3 regions of the Streptomyces sp. NPDC005799 genome follow, and region 1 is predicted to be linked to each of the others. Evidence: riboswitches for the same ligand, from Rfam matches in the RefSeq annotation. Region 1 holds a riboswitch; each other region holds the start of a gene.
The links. A riboswitch is a leader RNA that binds a small molecule or an ion and turns the genes downstream of it on or off. The one in region 1 is predicted to bind cobalamin.
Positions count from the first base shown of each region.

Region 2: it holds a riboswitch for cobalamin, as region 1 does, so the genes downstream of both, ABZ453_RS25740 (ribonucleoside-diphosphate reductase subunit alpha) here and ABZ453_RS33415 (CbtB-domain containing protein) in region 1, are expected to answer to the same signal.
Region 3: it holds a riboswitch for cobalamin, as region 1 does, so the genes downstream of both, ABZ453_RS27770 (cobalamin biosynthesis protein) here and ABZ453_RS33415 (CbtB-domain containing protein) in region 1, are expected to answer to the same signal.

Region 1 covers NZ_JBEXXQ010000040.1:40,630-47,252, forward strand. Annotated here, with positions in the region: gene ABZ453_RS33395 (biosynthetic peptidoglycan transglycosylase) at 335-1,084, shown strand; gene ABZ453_RS33400 (SpoIIE family protein phosphatase) at 1,376-3,517, opposite strand; gene ABZ453_RS33405 (histidine phosphatase family protein) at 3,635-4,213, shown strand; gene ABZ453_RS33410 (CbtA family protein) at 4,280-5,038, opposite strand; gene ABZ453_RS33415 (CbtB-domain containing protein) at 5,061-5,282, opposite strand; cobalamin riboswitch at 5,319-5,463, opposite strand; gene ABZ453_RS33420 (phosphatidylglycerol lysyltransferase domain-containing protein) at 5,538-6,623, opposite strand, start outside.
Region 2 covers NZ_JBEXXQ010000027.1:39,142-45,764, reverse strand. Annotated here, with positions in the region: gene ABZ453_RS25760 (GntR family transcriptional regulator) at 1-204, shown strand, start outside; gene ABZ453_RS25755 (DUF3311 domain-containing protein) at 362-616, shown strand; gene mctP (monocarboxylate uptake permease MctP) at 613-2,241, shown strand; gene ABZ453_RS25745 (GNAT family N-acetyltransferase) at 2,327-2,827, shown strand; cobalamin riboswitch at 2,883-3,014, shown strand; gene ABZ453_RS25740 (ribonucleoside-diphosphate reductase subunit alpha) at 3,135-5,516, shown strand; gene ABZ453_RS25735 (ribonucleotide-diphosphate reductase subunit beta) at 5,516-6,526, shown strand; gene ABZ453_RS25730 (nucleotidyltransferase family protein) at 6,554-6,623, shown strand, end outside.
Region 3 covers NZ_JBEXXQ010000030.1:83,086-89,708, reverse strand. Annotated here, with positions in the region: gene ABZ453_RS27790 (alpha/beta hydrolase) at 129-1,250, opposite strand; gene ABZ453_RS27785 (class II aldolase/adducin family protein) at 1,363-2,058, opposite strand; gene ABZ453_RS27780 (inorganic phosphate transporter) at 2,210-3,448, shown strand; gene ABZ453_RS27775 (hypothetical protein) at 3,483-3,710, shown strand; cobalamin riboswitch at 3,837-3,979, shown strand; gene ABZ453_RS27770 (cobalamin biosynthesis protein) at 4,100-5,041, shown strand; gene ABZ453_RS27765 (cobyric acid synthase) at 5,038-6,570, shown strand; gene cobN (cobaltochelatase subunit CobN) at 6,567-6,623, shown strand, end outside.

The DNA of each region.
Region 1 (6,623 bases):
ACGGACGACTTCCTCCCCCATCTCCCGGCTCCTCATCCCGCCACCATCCAGCGGAGCCTCCGCTCCCGCCAGACCTCCCACTACGGAATTCCACGACCAAGCAACGACGCCCTTGACAGGCGCCATGGACGACACCCGGGTCCGTCCGGTCCACGGCCGTACGCCCCTTCCGCCCTCGCGGGGGGCGGGAGGCGCTCGGTGGCCGCGCCGTTGCCTTGCCTTCTGTGCCGGTGCGGGAGCGGCGGCGCTGCTCGTCCTCGTTGACCGTTGGTTCGGTTACAGGCTCGGCGCAGCCGGGGTTGTTGGCCTCTCCGCCGCTGTGGTGGTGTCCGCCGTGGCGGGGGCCGAGCTGGTCAGCCGTCGGGTCGTGCCCGGGTGGCTGCGGCGCTGCCTGCGGGCCGGGCTCATCATGACGCTGTCGGCGGCGGTGCTGTGCGCCCTGTGCGGGGGCGCCTTGCTGGCGCTCACCCCCAACGTGAGCGACGCGGAGCAGCGGGTGCGCGCGCTGGACGCCGAACGGGGGATCAGCGCCCTGGCCGTACCGACACCGCCCAAGGTGGCCGAGGCCTTGGTCGCCACCGAGGACTCCCGCTTCTGGCGCAACCCGGGCATCGATCCGGTCGGTGTCGCGCGGGCGGTCGTGGTGTGGCTGGAGGGCCGGGGAGGGGACGGAGGCGGCGCGACCCTCGAACAGCAGCTCGCGAAGATGCTGTACACCAACGGCGGTCGGACCCGCACCGACCAGGTCGAGCAGGTGGCGCTCAGCCTGAAGCTCGCCCACGACTACCCGAAATCCGAGATCCTTCAGATGTATCTCGCGATCGCCTACTTCGGACACGGCTTCTACGGACTGGAGGCCGCCGCCCGCGGCTACTTCGGCACCACCCCGAACCGGCTCACCTGGCCTCAGGCCGCCCTCCTGGCCGGACTGGTCCAGGCGCCATCGCTGTACGATCCGCTCCACGATCCGCATCTCGCGCGCGCACGCCGCGCCGAGGTGCTCGGACGCCTGGTGGCCGTGGGTGACCTGACCTCCGCCCAGGCCCGTGCCTACGCCGATGGCCCGCTCGACGTCTCCCCGTGAGGTCGTCCGCGTGAAGCGCTGGGCCGGAGGCGCAGCAGCGTCCGTACGGGGACCCTCCCAGCACCGTACGGGCAGTGAGGAAGTCGCCGCCCACCAGCGCCGCCGGCACCGGCTGGTCACCGGCGACGGTCTCGCGGCGGCTCGACGACCTGCGGGGCCTGCGGGGCGGTCTTCTTCGACGTCGAGATCGACCCCACCCTGCCTCCGCCGCCCTGTACCAGTACCTCACCCACGGCCTGGGGGCGGTCAAGGCCATCCGCACCATGGAGACGGCGCCGGTCCCGAAAACGCTCAAGGCGGTGGGCCCGATCCCGACTCCCGGACCACCTCCCGACCGATGTTCTGCAGCACGAGAAGCGCCACGTCGTCGAGGCGCTGCCCGTTGGTGCCGGCCCTGCTGAGCACGGTGTCCATGAGCACGTCGAGATCTCCGACGTCGGCTTCGGCGAGATCGTGTGCGAGGCGGGCGATCGAGTCGTCGAGGTCCACGCCCGGTGCTTCGACGAGGCCGTCGGTGTAGAGGGCCAGCAGCGTTCCCTCGAGAAGCGGGATCTCGGTCAACGGGAAGGTGGCAGCGGGATCGATGCCCAGCAGCGGTCCCGGCGGGACCTCCAGCGGCCCGGTCTTGCCGTCGGGGAGGCGCAGGATCGGCGGGGGGTGGCCGGCGCTGGCCAGGGTGACGCGGCGGCGGGAGAAGTCGAGGTGGGCGTAGAGGCAGCTGGTGAACAGGTCGGGATCGAGGTCGGTCAGGAGCCCGTTGGCGCGTCGCAGGACCTGGTCCGGGGGCGTGCCGAGCGCTGCGTGGGCGTGGACGCCCGTGCGCACCTGGCCCATCAGGGCAGCGGCGGCGACGTTGTGGCCCTGGACGTCGCCGATGACAGCGGCGGCCGCGGTGTCGTCGAGGCGGATGAGGTCGTAGAAGTCTCCGCCGATGTCCATGCCGCGGGTGGCGGGCAGGTAGCGGGCGGACACCCGCAGTCCGTCGATCGAGGGGAGGCTGCGGGGCAGCAGCGCCTGCTGGAGGCCGTGAGCGAGCTCGTGCTTGGTGTCGTAGAGGCGGGCGCGGTCGAATGCCTGGGCGATCAGACCCGCCAGGGAAGTCAGAACGGCTCGTTCCTCGGCCGGAAAGGTGTGGGGATGGTCGTACGACAGGACGCAGACGCCGACGGGTCGGCCGGAGATGATCAGCGGGAGGAAGGCCCAGGCCTGCTTCCCGCTGACCAGCGGCGCGTCGGGATGGGTACGCCGCATCTCCTCCGGGTCGGCGAAGAACGCGGGACTTCCGGTGGTGAGGGCCTGACCCGCGGGGGTGAAGGTGGTGTCGAGGGGGAGCCCGTCCAGTCGTTCGATGGTGTGGTCGGCATACCCGCGGTGGCCGGTGATCCGCAGCCGGCCCGCCTCGGCGGTGGACAGGACCAGCCCCTGGGCGCCGAAAGCGGGCATGATCTGGTCGGCGACCAGATCGACGACGTCCTGGACGCCGACGACCTCGGTCAGCGCGGCGGCGAGATGCGTGAGCTGGTACAGCTGTCCCGCACGGGCCGGCATGACGGGCGCACCGGACACGGGCGAGGCCCGCTCGTGCGCGTCGCTGGGCAGGATACGGGCGCTGATGCCGCTCTCGTCGGGGTACAGATGAATCTCCAGCCACTGCTCCGGCGGACGGCACGCGGTGAACGAGACGGGCTCCCGGCTGATGACCGCGGCACGGTAGCGGTCCTCGTAGAAGGGATCGTCGAGCCAGCGCAGGGACTGCCACGGCTGCGTGCCCAGCAGACGCGCCGCCTCACGGCCCAGGAGGTCGGCGGCGCCGGAACTGACGTAGGTGAAGCGGCCCTCCAGGTCCAGGGCGCAGCTTCCGCCGGGCAGCCGCTCGACGAAATCGGCCAGTGCCAGTTCCGGGGGCGCGTACCGACGGCCGATTCCCACCGGCACCGCGCGCGGCCCTCCGGTGCCGGCGCCTGCGGCCTGCTCGGCGGTTTCCTCCAGCAGGCGGGCCAGACGCCGGCAGCTGGATGTGATGTTGCCGCGCTCCCGAGGCGTCATGTGCGGCGGACGCGCGGCCGACCACATCAACAGCAGGCACCCCCACTGCCGCACGCCGGTGACGGGCGCGGCGACCAGCGACATCGGGTAGGGAAGCACCATCGCGGTGCGCGGATAGGAGCGGGCCATCTCCTCCTGGCTGGCCACCCACACCATCCGCTCCTCGCGCACGGCCTCGGCGACCGGTGCGGGAGAGGCGAGCGGGACCTTCGCCCAGGGTGCGGCGAACTCGACCGGCGCCCCGCACACCGCGTCCAGACGCAGCAGCGGCCGGTCCGGGGCGAGCAGGTAGAGGGCTCCGATGGACGCGCCGGTACGGCGGACCGTCTCCGCGAACGCGGCATCCAGTGGGCCGGTGTCCGTACGCGGATCATCCGGACCGGTCAAAACCCTTCGCCGCCCATCTCCATCCTCACCGTCTGCCCATAACAACCGTTTTTTCACCCTTTACAGGTCATATGCGGCTGTTGGCCGGGTCAGGTTCTGCATGATCGTATGTCTCGCGTGACCAGTCGTGTGACCCTCATTTCGCCTGCTCTGGGCCCGTCGATGCGCCAGGCGCGCTTCGACGACGGTACGACCTCGCTCGACGACGACGGCGCGGCGCGGGCCCGCACGGCAGCCGGAACCACGCGCCCGGCCGTTCGCGTCGTCACCTCTCCCAGCGTGCGCTGCCGGGAGACCGCCACGGCACTCGGGCTGAGTACGGATGCGTCGCCGGACGAGCTCACGGGCCTGCGCGTGGGCCGCTGGCAGGGGCTCACCCTCGACGAGGTGAGCCGGTCCGAGCCGGAGGCGGTCGCGCTGTGGCTCGGCGACCCGGACTCCGCGCCTCACGGCGGAGAGTCGGTGCGGGACCTGTGCCTGCGGATCGGGCGGTGGCTGGACACGGCGTCACGCACGGACGGCCACACGATTGCCGTGGTGGAGCCCGACGTCGTACGGGCCGTGGCGGTGCACGTGTTGGGGGCGCCTGCGCGGGCCTTCTGGCGCGCGGACGTTCCTCCCCTGACGGCGACCGAGATCACCGGACGGTCCGAACGCTGGAACCTTCGGCTCGGGCACCCGCTTCAGTCGACCTGATCCCGCTGACGGAGGGCCCCCGGAGGGTGGTGCATTCCGTGGGCCCTCGCGCCTGCGGCGGGTCGGTCAGTTGGGCGCGGCCACCGGCCGTCGGCCCGCGGCGGCGCCCGTCACGGGCTTGGGGTTGAGCAGGCGTTCGGCCAACTCGCCGAAGAGCAGGCCGAATGCGGTCCACAGCGTGAGCTGGATGGCCAGCGCGGAGAGCCGGAAGCGCCACAGCACGGTGGCCGGGAAGTCCTTCGGCACCTCGTTGACTACGGGCAGGAACGCGTAGGCGAGCCCGATCACGAGAGCGAAGGCGGCCACCGCGATCATGGTCGCCCACCAGGTGCCCAGGCGGGGCGCGAGGCGCTTGCCCAGGATGGTCATGGCGATCGCGATCAGGACGCTGAGCAGCATCATCAGGAAGTACAGGGCGGTCCGTCTGCCGATGGTGTCGGGGTTGCCGACGGCGGGCGGGTTGGCCGGGTACTTCAGGAACGGTACGACGTAGACGGCGAGGAGTGCGCTGCCGGACAGCAGCAGCGCGGTCGCCCGCGGACCGAAGCGGCCCATCCGGCCGAGCGCGAAGCAGTAGGCCAGGGCGGCGATGCCGCCGAACGCGACGCCGTAGATCAGGACGCCGGTGGCCAGGCCGGCGGTGGACTGCAGGGAGCGGGAGACGATCACCATCTCGTGCTCGTGGGAGTGGGCGTCCTCGAAACCGATCGCCTTGTCGACGTTCGGTTCACCGAGGAAGTAGGCGACGACCAGGGCGAGCACGCCGGCGGCGAGGCCGGCGAGCATGCCCCTTACGAGCAGGTTCCGTACGGTTGCGGAGTTCATGAGGGTGTCGGTGTCCCTCGCGTCAGTGGCAGGGGAAGCCGAGCAGATGACGGGCGTCGTGGACCCACTCGTGGACGTCCGAGCCGGAGACGACGGAGGTGGCGCCCTGCTCGGCGCCGACGAAGTACAGCAGGACCAGCATCAGGATGCCGAAGAAGACCGCCCACGGGACGATCGCGCCGATCGGCAGCTTGGCGGGGAGAGCGGGGGTGGTGGCGGTCGGCTGGGCGACATGCTGCGCCATGGCAGGGCCTCCTCTGGGAGTTCGCGTCCCATCTCGGTGGTGCACAGGACGACGGCTACGGGTCTGACTCGCCGCCGCCTCCTGGGAGGCGGGGGCACACAGTGGCGCGACCGTTCCGGATTCCCACCGGCTTCCGTTTTGCCGTCGTCGATATCCCGCCGACCGTACCGTGTGTCGAGGACCTGGCCAAGACCGCCCGACCTGGCGTGATTCTTCTCGCTCGCCACGACGGCGCCCACGGGGCGGGCAGTTCGTTCAGTTCTTCCAGGGCAGCGTGAGGAACCCCTCCGCGCGGGCGCTCGCCAGGCCGATGCGGGGGATGTCACTGCTGCGAGCGAAGAGCAGGTAGCGCGGTTCCCAGATGGGGCGGTACTTGGCGTTCGCGCGGTACAAGGACTCGATCTGCCACCAGCGGGAGAAGAACGTGAGGGTGGCGTGCCAGAGGCGAAGCACCGGGCCCGCGCCGAGACGGGAGCCGCGCTCGAAGACCGAGCGGAACATCGCGAAGTTCAGGGAGACGCGCTTGATGCCCAACTCGGCTCCCCTGAGGAGGAGTTCGACCACCATGAACTCCATCAGACCGTTCTCGCAGTCGCGATCACGGCGCATCAGGTCCAGGGAGAGGCCGTGCTCGCCCCAGGGGACGAAGCTCAGCAGGGCCCGGGGGACGTCGTCCGCGTCCCGGCACACCAGCATCACGCAGCGGCCGTCCGACGGATCGCCGAGGCGGCCGAGGGCCATGGAGAAGCCACGTTCGGTGGCGCCGTCGCGCCAGCGGTCGGCAGCCTCGATGAGCGTCGCCATCTCCTCGGCCGGGATGTCCTGGTGGCGGCGGATCTCGACCGTGTAACCGGCCCGGCGCACCCGGTTGTGCGCCTGCCGTACGACGCGCATGGCGCGGCCTTCGAGGGTGAAGTCGGCGATGTCGACGATCGCCTCGTCGCCGAGCTCCAGGGCGTCCAGACCGTGGCGGGCGTAGATGGTGCCCGCCTCCTCGCTCGCGCCCATCACCGCGGGCGTCCAGGCGTGTTGGCGCGCTTCGGTCAGCCACGCGTCGATCGCGCCGGGCCAGGCCTCCGGATCGCCGATCGGGTCACCGGACGCCAGGCTGACGCCGCCGACGACGCGATAGGTGATGGCCGCCTTGCCGGTCGGGGAGAAGATCGCCGCCTTGTCGCGGCGCAGGGCGAAGTAGCCGAGGGAGTCGCGGGCGCCGTGCTTGTCCAGCAGGACGTGGAGCCGATCCTCGTCCTCGGGGCCGAGCAGCCGGCGGCCGCGCGGGGAACGGAAAAGGGCGTACAGGACCAGGCAGAAGGCCGCCGCGAGCAGGATGTTGATGAT
Region 2 (6,623 bases), on a different contig from region 1:
CTCGCCGAGGCCGAGGAGACCATCGAGACCTCGCTGGCCACCCCGCGCGAGGCCGGCCTGCTCGGCACCGACGTGGGCCTGCCGATGCTGATGCTCTCCCGCCACTCCCTGGACCGGGACGGACAGCCGGTGGAGTGGGTGCGGTCGGTGTACCGGGGGGACAGGTACAAGTTCGTGGCGCGGCTGAAGAGGCCCGTCGACTGAGGGGAAGCGGGCGGGGGTTCCACCCCCGCCGCGGGTCTTCACGGAATCGACATACCGATATCCCGACGCGGTCTTCCACTGCCGTGACACCGTGACCTACATTGCCTGCGCGTTGCACATGTGATCACAGGCGAACGTGAGGGGACGGAGCCGCCGTATGTCCGAAGTACCCGAAGTGAGACCACCGGTGGTGACCCCGGTCCGCGTGATCATCGCCGTCTGCCTGCTCGCGCCCTTCGTGGCGATGCTGTGGGTCGGTTCCTACGCCAAGACAGACCCGGAGTTCATCGGCATCCCGTTCTTCTACTGGTACCAGATGCTGTGGGTGCTGGTCTCCACCGCGTTGACCATGACCGCGTACAAGCTGTGGCAGCGTGACCAGCGCGCCCGCAAGGGGGGTGCGGGCAAGTGAAGGACGGTGTGAACGGCGTCGCGCTCGGCGTCTTCATCTTCTTCTTCCTGGCCGTCACGGCCATGGGCTTCCTCGCCGCTCGCTGGCGCAAGGCCGAGAACGAGCACAGCCTCGACGAATGGGGCCTGGGCGGACGGTCGTTCGGCACCTGGGTCACCTGGTTCCTGCTCGGCGGCGACCTGTACACGGCGTACACCTTCGTCGCCGTTCCGGCGGCGATCTACGCGGCGGGCGCGGCCGGCTTCTTCGCCGTGCCGTACACGATCCTGGTCTACCCGCTGATCTTCACGTTCCTGCCGCGCCTGTGGTCGGTCTCGCACAAGCACGGGTACGTGACGACCTCCGACTTCGTGCGTGGACGCTTCGGCTCCAAGGGCCTGTCGCTGGCGGTGGCGCTGACCGGCATCCTCGCGACGATGCCGTACATCGCGCTCCAACTCGTCGGCATCCAGGCCGTGCTGGACGTCATGGGCGTGGGCGGCGGTGAGAACACCAACTGGTTCGTGAAGGACCTCCCGCTCCTGATCGCCTTCGGTGTGCTCGCGGCCTACACCTACTCCTCCGGCCTTCGGGCCCCCGCCCTGATCGCGTTCGTGAAGGACACGCTGATCTACATCGTCATCGCCGTGGCGATCATCTACATCCCCATCAAGCTGGGCGGCTTCGACGACATCTTCGCCAAGGCGGGCGACGCCTTCGCCCAGACCAACCCGGCGACGGGCAAGCCGCGCGGCGCCCTGGCACCAGCCGAGCCCGCCCAATGGACGTACGCCACCCTGGCGTTGGGCTCGGCGCTCGCGCTCTTCATGTACCCGCACTCGATCACCGCGACGCTCTCCTCCAAGAGCCGTGAGGTGATCCGCCGCAACACCACGATCCTGCCGCTGTACTCGCTGATGCTCGGCCTGCTCGCGCTGCTGGGCTTCATGGCCATCGCGGCGGGGGTCAAGGTCACCAACGGCCAGCTGGCGATCCCGCAGCTCTTCGAGAACATGTTCCCGAGCTGGTTCGCCGGGGTGGCCTTCGCGGCGATCGGCATCGGCGCGCTGGTCCCGGCGGCCATCATGTCCATCGCGGCCGCGAACCTCTTCACCCGCAACATCTACAGGGACTTCATCAAGCCGGACGCCACGCCGAAGCAGGAGGCCCAGGTCTCCAAGATCGTGTCGCTGCTGGTGAAGGTCGGCGCACTGGTCTTCGTCCTCACCATGGACAAGACGGTCGCCATCAACTTCCAGCTGCTGGGCGGCATCTGGATCCTGCAGACCTTCCCGTCCCTGGTCGGCGGCCTCTTCACCCGCTGGTTCCACCGCTGGGCCCTGCTCGCCGGCTGGGCGGTCGGCATGATCTACGGCACGGTCGCGGCGTACGGCGTCGCCTCCCCCACCCAGAAGCACTTCGGCGGCTCGTCGAAGGAGATCCCGGGCATCGGGGAGATCGGCTACATCGGCCTCACCGCCTTCGTCCTGAACGTGGCGGTGACGGTGATCCTGACCTTCGCCCTGAAGGCCTTCAAGGCCCCGGAGGGCATCGACGAAACCAGCCCGGAGGACTACACGGCGGACGCGGGAGACCCGGGGGTGGAGGTGGAACTGCCGCCGGCGACGGCGGGGACCTCGCACTGACCGCTGAGGCGGACACGGCACGACCGGCGGGCCGTCGGAGGAATCCGGCGGCCCGTTGTCGTACCCGTCCGGCACACTCGGGCCCATGGACATCCTGATCAGGCCGGTGGAACCCGGCGAGTACGGCACCCTCGGCGAGATCACCGCCGGGGCCTACGTGCAGGACGGCCTGCTGGCGTTCGGCGAGAGCGACTGGTACCTGGAGGAGCTGCGGGACGTCGCCAAGCGGGCGTCGGCCGCCGACGTGCTGGTGGCCGTCCGCGACGGCAGCCTCCTCGGCGGCGTCACCTTCGTCCCCGCGGGCGGCCCGATGGCCGACCTCGCCCGCCCCTCAGAGGCCGAGATCCGCATGCTGGCCGTGGCCGACGCGGCTCGTGGCCAGGGCGCCGGGGAGGCCCTCGTCCGGGCCTGCGTCGACCGCGCGCGTGCCTTGGAGTGCACCGGCGTGGTGCTGTCCACCCAGCAGAAGATGCGCGCCGCGCACCGCATCTACGAGCGCCTGGGTTTCCGCCGAGCACCCGGCCGCGACTGGCACCCGCTCCCCGGTGACGCCTTCACGCTCCTCACCTACGAGTTGACGCTCTGACACGCTTCGAAGTCGCCGCGACACAACATATGGGGGCGCTGTTCTCGCCCGGCACAAGATGTATGCTCATGCTCGCTGTCGTCGCAGGGGAATCCGGTGCGAATCCGGAACTGTCCCGCAACGGTGAACCCGCGCACACCCGTGCGCGGAATCAGTCCGAGGACCTGCCGACAGCGCACCCGGCCACACCGGCCCGGGTGCCCTGACGTCCGGGCCTCGTGGAATGGGCCGGTGGACGCGATGCGCCGTGCGCTCGTGTGCTGCCCCCTGCCCGCAAGGCCCCGTGCCGAGCGAGGGAGAGCCCCACGTGACCATCGCGCCGCCAGCCGATCCGGCTTCAGCGACCGACCCGGCTTCAGCGACCGAGCCGGAAGCCGCCGGACACGGTGCCGCACTGCTGCGCACCCTGACCGAGCTGACCGCCGACCTGCCCGACGCCGACCCCGGCCGGGTCGCCGCCGCCGCACTGCGCGGCCGGTCCGCGCGGGCGGACGGGGCGGAACTGCGCGAGCTCGCCACGGAGGCGGCGGCCGGCCTCATCTCCGAGGACCCGGCGTACAGCAGGCTGGCCGCCCGGCTCCTCACCCTGAGCGTCGCCGCCGAGGCCGCCTCGCAGGGCGTCACGTCCTTCACCGAGTCCGTCGCCGTCGGCCATCGCGAAGGGCTCATCGCCGACCGCACCGCGGAGTTCGTACGGCTGCACGCCGACCGCCTCGACGCGCTGATCGACCCCGCGGCCGACGACCGCTTCGGCTACTTCGGCCTGCGCACCCTCTACAGCCGTTACCTCCTGCGCCACCCGATCACCCGCAAGGTCATCGAAACACCGCAGCACTTCATGCTCCGCGTGGCGAGCGGTCTCGCGGACGACACCGCGCTCGGTCCGGAGACAGGCGCCCGTGCCGTGGACGAAGTGGCCTCCCTCTACGGCCTGATGAGCCGTCTCGACTACCTGCCCTCCTCCCCCACGCTCTTCAACTCCGGCACCCGGCACCCCCAGATGTCGTCCTGCTACCTCCTCGACTCCCCGAAGGACGAGCTGGACTCCATCTACGACCGCTACCACCAGGTCGCCCGTCTCTCCAAGCACGCCGGCGGCATCGGCATCGCCTACTCCCGCGTCCGCGCCCGCGGTTCGCTGATCCGCGGCACCAACGGCCACTCCAACGGCATCGTCCCGTTCCTGAAGACGCTGGACGCGAGCGTCGCCGCCGTGAACCAAGGTGGCCGGCGCAAGGGCGCCGCGGCCGTCTACCTGGAGACCTGGCACTCCGACATCGAGGAGTTCCTGGAGCTGCGCGACAACACCGGTGAGGACGCCCGCCGTACGCACAACCTGAACCTGGCGCACTGGATCCCGGACGAGTTCATGCGCCGGGTCGACGCCGACGAGCGGTGGTCGCTGTTCTCCCCGGCGGACGTGCCCGAACTCGTGGACCTGTGGGGCGAGGAGTTCGACGCGGCGTATCGGCAGGCGGAGGCGGCGGGGCTCGCCCTCAGGACGCTCCCGGCACGCGAGCTGTACGGCCGGATGATGCGCACCCTCGCGCAGACCGGGAACGGCTGGATGACCTTCAAGGACGCCGCCAACCGCACCGCCAACCAGACGGCGACCCCCGGTCATGTCGTCCACTCCTCCAACCTCTGCACGGAGATCCTGGAGGTCACCGACGACGGTGAGACGGCGGTGTGCAACCTCGGCTCGGTCAACCTGGGCGCCTTCGTGGCCGGCGACGGCCTCGACTGGGAGCGGCTGGACGAGACCGTGCGCACGGCCGTCACCTTCCTCGACCGTGTCGTCGACATCAACTTCTACCCGACCGAGCAGGCGGGCCGCTCCAACGCCAAGTGGCGTCCCGTGGGCCTGGGCGCGATGGGCCTGCAGGACGTCTTCTTCAAGCTGCGGCTGCCCTTCGACTCGCCGGAGGCCAAGGCCCTGTCCACCCGGATCGCCGAGCGCGTCATGCTCGCCGCGTACGAGGCCTCCGCGGACCTCGCCGAGCGGAGCGGCCCGCTGCCCGCCTGGGAGAAGACCAGGACCGCCCGGGGCGTGCTGCACCCCGACCACTACGACGTCGACCTCGTCTGGCCGGAGCGGTGGGCGGCGCTGCGCGCGCGGATCGCGGCGACCGGCCTGCGCAACAGCCTCCTCCTCGCCATCGCGCCGACCGCGACCATCGCCTCCATCGCCGGTGTGTACGAGTGCGTCGAGCCGCAGGTGTCCAACCTGTTCAAGCGCGAGACGCTGTCCGGCGAGTTCCTCCAGGTCAACTCCTACCTGGTACGGGAGCTGAAGGACCTCGGCGTCTGGGACGCCCGCACCCGGGAGGCCCTGCGCGAGGCGGGCGGCTCGGTGCAGGACTTCGTGTGGATCCCCGAGGACGTACGGCGCCTGTACCGCACGGCGTGGGAGATCCCGCAGCGCGGCCTGATCGACATGGCGGCGGCCCGTACGCCGTACCTCGACCAGTCCCAGTCCCTGAACCTCTTCCTGGAGACGCCGACCATCGGCAAGCTCTCCTCGATGTACGCGTACGCCTGGAAGCAGGGCCTGAAGACGACGTACTACCTCCGCTCCCGCCCGGCGACCCGCATCGCCCGCGCGGCACGGGCGACCGTGCCCGTACCGACGGCGGACGCCGTCGCCTGCTCCCTGGAAAACCCCGAGTCCTGCGAGGCCTGCCAGTAATGCCCAGCAACCAGAACCTGCTCGATCCCGGCTTCGAGCTGACTCTGCGTCCCATGCGCTACCCGGACTTCTACGAGCGCTACCGGGACGCCATCAAGAACACCTGGACCGTGGAGGAGGTCGACCTCCACTCGGACGTGGCCGACCTGGCGAAGCTGTCCCCGATGGAGCAGCACCTGATCGGCCGGCTGGTCGCCTTCTTCGCCACGGGCGACTCGATCGTGGCGAACAACCTGGTGCTCACGCTCTACAAGCACATCAACTCCCCGGAAGCACGGCTGTATTTGTCGCGCCAGCTGTTCGAGGAGGCCGTCCACGTCCAGTTCTACCTGACGCTGCTGGACACCTATCTCCCCGATCCGGAGGACCGGGCGGCCGCCTTCGACGCCGTCGAGAGCATCCCCTCCATCCGTGAGAAGGCGGAGTTCTGCTTCCGGTGGATGGACTCGGTGGAGAACCTGGACCGGCTGGAGTCCCAGGCCGACCGCCGTCGGTTCCTGCTCAATCTGATCTGCTTCGCCGCGTGCATCGAGGGCCTGTTCTTCTACGGCGCCTTCGCGTACGTGTACTGGTTCCGCAGCCGGGGTCTGCTGCACGGTCTCGCCACCGGCACCAACTGGGTGTTCCGCGACGAGACGATGCACATGTCCTTCGCCTTCGACGTGGTCGACACCGTGCGCAAGGAGGAGCCGGAGCTCTTCGACGACCGGCTGCGGGAGCAGGTGACGGACATGCTGAAGGAAGCCGTGGAGGCGGAGCTGCAGTTCGCCCGCGACCTGTGCGGCGAGGGGCTGCCGGGGATGAACACCGAGTCGATGCGGCAGTACCTGGAGTGCGTCGCCGATCAGCGCCTCACCCGCCTCGGCTTCGCTCCCGTGTACGGCTCCGAGAACCCCTTCTCCTTCATGGAACTGCAGGGCGTCCAGGAACTGACCAACTTCTTCGAACGCCGCCCCTCGGCCTACCAGGTGGCGGTGGAGGGCACGGTCGCCCTGGACGAGGACTTCTGACGGATCCGGTTGTGGTAAGCCGGGGGCGTGATCGGCCGGCTTCCTCTCGATGAGCAACTCGACGCCCTGCGCGCGGCGTTGTCCCGCAACGACGTGC
Region 3 (6,623 bases), on a different contig from region 1:
CGTCACCGGGGGCGACGGGCGTGGCCAAGGGACGGGGCCCATGGGGCGGTGAAGGGCCTGGAACAGGCCAGTGGTACGGGCTTAAACGGAATCGGGTCGACCGTTCAGCGCCGATTCCTCACGACGGGTCACATCAGCGGGGTGAGGAAGCGACGCAGCGCCTCTTCGTAGCCTTCCGGGTCGGCGTTCCACATCGCCGCGTGCGGGGCCCGGCGGACGGTGTGCAGGGCGACCAGGTTCGGTCGGCCCTCGGCGAGGCTGCGGGAGAACTGCCAGGGGGCCAGGGTGTCGTCCGGGCCGTGGATGACGAGGGTCGGCACGCTCGGTTCGGCGGCGGCCGCGGCGGAGCGGTCGCCCTCCATGCCGGTGCGGCCCTGCGCGGCGCGCACCGCGAGCGGCAGCAGCGCGCCCGGGGTGCGGCGGGCGGCGGCGAGGGCGCGCAGGGTGGTCGCCCAGCTGAGCACCGGCGAGTCCAGGATCAGCCCGGAGACGCGGTCGCGCAGTCCCGAGTGGGCGGTGGCGCGCATCGCCATGGTGGCGCCGGTGGACCAGCCGAGCAGTACGACCCGTTGGGCGCCGTTGCCGACGGCGTGCCGGATGGCCGCGTCCAGGTCGCGCCACTCGGTCTCACCGAGGTGGTTCAGGCCGTCCGGGGAGCGAGGGGCGCCGGGGTCGCCGCGGTAGGCGAGGGCGAGCACCGGGAAACGCTGGCGGTGCAGGAACTCCATGACGTTCATGGTGAGTTCGCGGGTGGTGCCGAGGCCATGCACGGCGATGACCCAGGTCCTGCGCGCGCCGGGCACGAACCAGGCGGGCAGGGTGCCGAGTTCGCCGGGGATGTGGACGTCGGTGTGGTCGAGGCCGAGGGAGTCGCGGGGGTTGCCGACGTACAGGTTGGAGGTGAGCCACACCTTGTCGCCGGGTTCGAGGGTGCCGTGCGTGACGCGTTCGAGGCGGCGTACGACGGTGTCGGCGGAGTGCGTCGCGTGGGTGAGGACGGGACCGACGACCGCGTGGCTGCCGTCGCCGGCCAGGCCGTAGGTGCCGGGGCGCAGCGCGGCGAGGTCGCGGGTGAGGGCGATCTGGCCGGCCGCCGTGGCGTGCACGGTGAGCCGGGGTTCGGTGGGCAGGGGGCGGCCGGGCGGCGCCTTGAGCGCGGCGTCGCTGGCGAACCGGCCTGCGGCCACGGAGGCCGCGCCGGCGGCCAGGGCTACGGTGACGGCGGCGGCCGTCGCTTTGACAGTGCGCACCTGTCCAGTGTCCTGGCGGTCCCGGTGACCGGCCAGCGGAAGGAGGAAGCGGGGTGATGCCGCCCGTCGGCGGCGGTGTGGTGCGCTCACCCCACCCCGGTACCCCGTGACGTCACCTCTGCTGCCCGTACCCGCGCAGCTTTTCGCCGACCTCCTCCACCTGGGCGAGGGAGAGCAGGTTCGGGGACATGCCCGGCACCGAGGAGGCGGTGAGCCACAGGCGGCACATCCACTCCAGCTGGGCCGTGCGGTCGTAGGCCTGGGACAGACTCGTGCCGTGGGCCATCGTGCCGTGGTTCTGCAGGAGGCAGGCGGTGCGGTCGGCGAGGGCGCGGAGCATGTTCTGCGCCAACTCGTCGGTGCCGTAGGTCGCGTACCGGGCGACTCGGACCGGGCCGCCCAGGGCCGCGGTCATGTAGTGGATCGTCGGGAGCTCGGGGACGAGGGTGGAGACCGCCGTCGCGTGGACGGCGTGGGTGTGGACGACCGCCCGCGCGCCGGTCGAACGGTATACGGCGAGATGCATCGGCAGCTCGCTGGTCGGGACCAGGGTGCCGAGGACCTGTCGGCCGTCGAGGTCGACGCCGGTGATGTCGTCCGGTGCGAGGCGGTCGTAGGGGACGCCCGAGGGCGTGACCAGCACGGTGTCGCCGACGCGCGCCGAGACGTTGCCCGAGGTGCCGACGACCAGGCCGTCGGTGACGGTGCGGCGGGCCGTCGCCACGAGCTCTTCCCAGGCCCGCGCCTCCTCGGGGAGCGCGCCCCGCTCTCCGCGTACCTTTTGCCCGTCCCGCTGCTGTTCGCCCATGCCGCGATCATCCCAGGCGCAGGTCGGCCGGGAACCGAGTTCGCCCGGTACCACCCACCGCGACATCCTGACGCCCTCCTCAGTTCATCTTCCGTTCACCCAGGTTTCCTACGGTCAACCGACCGATGACTTCGAACGATTGCCTGGGTAAATGGAAAACTTCTCGCTGATCCTCGCGATTGTGGTGATCACCGCACTCGCGTTCGATTTCACGAACGGTTTCCACGACACCGCCAACGCGATGGCCACCACCATCTCGACCGGCGCACTCAAGCCCAAGGTCGCGGTGGCCATGTCCGCCGCGCTCAACCTTGTTGGCGCCTTCCTCTCCGTGGAGGTCGCGAACACGATCTCCAAGGGTCTCGTCGATGAGAACGGCATCCGCCCCGAGGTCATCTTCGCCGCCCTGGTCGGCGCGATCCTCTGGAACCTGGTGACCTGGCTGGTGGGCCTGCCGTCCAGTTCCTCGCACGCCCTGATGGGCGGTCTGATCGGCGCCACCGTCGCCTCGGCCGGCTTCGGCGCGGTCCACGGCGACGTGCTCGTCACCAAGGTGCTGCTGCCGGCGCTCGCCGCCCCGGTCGTCGCCGGGCTCGCCGCGATGCTCGCGACCCGCTTCTCCTACGCCCTCGACCGCAAGGCCGACGGCAAGGCAACCGAGAAGGGCTACCGCGCCGGGCAGATCGCCTCGGCCGGCCTGGTCTCGCTGGCCCACGGCACCAACGACGCGCAGAAGACGATGGGCATCATCACCCTCGCCCTGGTCGCCGGCGGCGCCGTCGCCCCCGACTCCGACCCGCCCACCTGGGTCATCCTCTCCGCGGGTCTGGCCATCGCCCTCGGCACGTACATCGGCGGCTGGCGCATCATCCGCACGATGGGCAAGGGCCTGACCGAGCTTCAGCCGCGGCAGGGTTTCGCCGCCCAGACCAGCGCGGCCACGGCCATCCTGGCCTCCTCGCACCTCGGTTTCTCCCTCTCCACCACGCACGTCGTCTCCGGTTCGGTGATGGGCGCGGGCCTCGGCCGCAAGGGCGGGGTGGTGCGCTGGTCCACCGCGACCCGGATGCTGGTCGCCTGGGTCCTGACGCTGCCGGCCGCCGCCCTGGTCGGCGCGGGCGCGGAGTCCGTGACGGACCTCGGGGACTGGGGCACCGCCGTCGTCGCCGTCTTCCTCGTCGCCGCGAGCGCCGCGATCTGGAAGGTTTCGCGCCGCGAGGTCGTCGACGCGTCGAACGTCAACGAGACCGAGGAGCCGGCCGGTGTCGTCACCACGGCGATCGCCGCCGTCACCCCTCCTCCCCCGGGCGCGGTGACGGAGGGTCTGACGGCCACGATCGCCGCGCCGGTCACCACCACGGAACCGGCGGCCCCGCCGGCCGCCGTCTGAGCCCCGGCCACCCGGTAACGAAGGAATCAGCAGCATGAAGATCGACTGGTCGGCCCTGGGCTCCGTCTTCGGTGTCAGCCTCGCGGTCACCGTGGGCCTCGTGGCCCTGTTCACCCTCGGCGTCATGGGCCTGTCGCACCGCGAGCGGGCCACCGCGCAGGGCGGCTCGGCGGCCCTCGCGACGGCCGGAGCGTACGTGGCCTTCGCGGGCTGCGCGGCGGCGGTGGCGTACGGAATCAACCTGATCATGGCCAAGGGCTGAGCCCTTTCCCGCAGTTGGTGCCGGGACGGTGATCCGTCCCGGCACCTCGCGTTTTCCGTGACCACGGCGACCCCTCGCGTGTGGGCCTCAGCACACTCTCCCGTCGCAGGTCAACGGCAAGTTGACTGCCGTTCGGGTGCGTGGTGGACTGCCGGAGCCATGTACGGCGGCAAGGGAGGAAGCCGGTGCGAGTCCGGCGCGGTCCCGCCACTGTCACCGGGGTAGGTAGCCCCGGGAGCCAGGAACTCCCACCGCCGGTCTCGTCGAACCAGGGCGCGGACACCCTGAGTGAGGACATACAGCCATGCTCGCCTGCCGTTTGAGGTACTGGACCGGGATCCTTCCGAAGGGCCCCGGGTCGCTGCCCGGCCCCACGGCCGGCTGAGCCGATGCGTGCCGGTCGCGTCTTCGCGTACGGCGCCGCCGCCGGCCTCCTCGGCGACCAGCTGCTCGGCGATCCGCGCCGGGGGCACCCGGTCGCCGCTTTCGGACGGGCCGCGGGTGCCGTGGAGCGGGTGCTGTGGCGGGACCACCGCGGGTGGGGGACCCTGCACACCGCCGTGTGCGTCGGGGGTGCCGTGGCGCTGGGCGCCGTGGCGGAGACGGTCGTACGTCCGTCCCGTACCGCTTCCGTGGCCCTGACCGCCGCCGCCACCTGGGCGGTTGTCGGCGGCCGCTCGCTCGCGCGTGAGGCGCGGGTCGTCGGGCGGGCCCTGCGGGCGGGTGACGTCCAGGGTGCCCGGGAGCGGCTGCCGCATCTGTGCGGGCGGGATCCGCAGGCGCTGGACGCGGACGGGATCGCCCGGGCCGTGGTGGAGTCGGTCGCCGAGAACACCTCGGACGCCGTGGTCGGGGCGTTGGTGTGGGGGGCCGTCGGCGGGGTGCCGGGGCTGCTCGGGTTCCGGGCCGTCAACACGCTGGACGCCATGGTCGGTCACAGGTCGGCGCGGTACCGGCGCTACGGGTGGGCCTCCGCGCGGCTGGACGACGTGGCCGGCTGGCCGGGGGCCCGGCTGACCGCGGCACTGGCGACGGTCGCGGGGAGCGACCCGCGCGGAGCGGCACGGGTCTGGCGTGCGGACGCGGGGAAGCATCCGAGCCCCAACGCCGGTCCTGTGGAGGCCTCGTTCGCGGGAGCGCTCGGCGTGCGCCTGGGCGGGACCCTCTCCTACGGCGGGCGGGTCGAGCACCGGCCCGTGCTCAACGCACCGGGCCGCGCCGTCGCCGTACCGGACATCGAGCGGGCCGTACGGCTCTCCCGGCGCGTCGGTCTGCTCGCGCTCGGCGTCAGTGCCGCCGCGCGCCTGTTGGTGAAGGGACGTACGTCATGAGCGGGGGTCTCCTCGTCGCCGGCACCACGTCCGACGCCGGCAAGAGTGTCGTCACCGCCGGGATCTGCCGGTGGCTGGTGCGCCAAGGGGTCAAGGTGGCTCCCTTCAAGGCGCAGAACATGTCGCTCAACTCCTTCGTGACCCGCGAGGGCGCCGAGATCGGGCGGGCGCAGGCCATGCAGGCGCAGGCGTGCCGGATCGAGCCGACGGCGCGGATGAACCCCGTGCTGCTGAAGCCGGGGGGCGAGCAGAGCAGCCAGGTCGTGCTCATGGGCAAACCGGTGGGCGAGCTGAGCGCGCGGGGGTACCACGGTGGGCGGCAGCAGAAGCTCCTCGGGACCGTGCTGGAGTGTCTCGCCGAGTTGCGGGGCACGTATGACGCGGTGATCTGTGAGGGGGCCGGCAGTCCCGCGGAGATCAATCTGCGCCGGACCGACATCGTGAACATGGGGATCGCCCGCAACGCCGGGCTTCCCGTCCTCGTGGTCGGTGACATCGACCGCGGGGGCGTGTTCGCCTCGTTCTTCGGGACGGTGGCGCTGCTGTCGGAGGAGGACCAGCGGCTCGTCGCCGGGTTCCTGGTGAACAAGTTCCGGGGTGACGTCTCGCTGCTCGAACCGGGCCTCGACATGCTGCACGGGCTCACCGGGCGGCGCACCTACGGTGTTCTGCCCTTCCGGCACGGGCTGGGCATCGACGAGGAGGACGGGCTGCGGGTCTCCCTGCGCGGAACCGTACGGGAGTCGAACGTCGCCCCTCCCGTGGGTGAGGACGTGCTGCGGGTCGCCGTCTGCGCGATCCCGCTCATGTCGAACTTCACCGACGTGGACGCCCTGGCCGCCGAACCCGGGGTCGTGGTGCGGTTCGTGGACCGGCCGGAGGAGCTGGCCGACGCCGATCTCGTCGTGATCCCGGGGACGCGGGGCACGGTCCGGGCCCTGGAGTGGCTGCGGGAGCGCGGCCTCGCGGACGAGCTGCGGCGCAGGGTCGCCGAGCAGCGGCCCGTCCTGGGCGTCTGCGGCGGCTTCCAGATCCTGGGTGAGCGCATCGAGGACGAGATCGAGTCGCGGGCCGGCAGGGTGGACGGGCTCGGCGTGCTGCCCGTACGCGTCCGGTTCGCGCGGGAGAAGACGCTCACCCGGCCCGTGGGAGAGGCCCTCGGCGAGCGGGTCGAGGGGTACGAGATCCACCACGGCGTGGCCGAAGTGACCGGCGGGAATGGGTTCATCTCCGATGACAAAGGACACAGCCTGGACGGCTGCCGGGTCGGCCAGACCTGGGGCACCCACTGGCACGGTTCGCTGGAGTCGGACGGTTTCCGGCGGGCCTTTCTGCGCGAGGTGGCGGCCGCCGCGGGCCGCCGTTTCGTGCCGGCCGAGGACACGTCGTTCGCCGCGCTGCGCGAGGAGCAGCTCGACCGGCTCGGCGACCTGATCGAACAGCACGCGGACACGGACGCGCTGTGGCGGCTCATCGAGTCGGGCGCGCCGCAAGGACTGCCTTTCATTCCACCGGGAGCGCCCGTATGAGCACAGTGTTGTTGTTGTCGACGGCCGACACGGATCTGCTGGCGGCCCGGGCC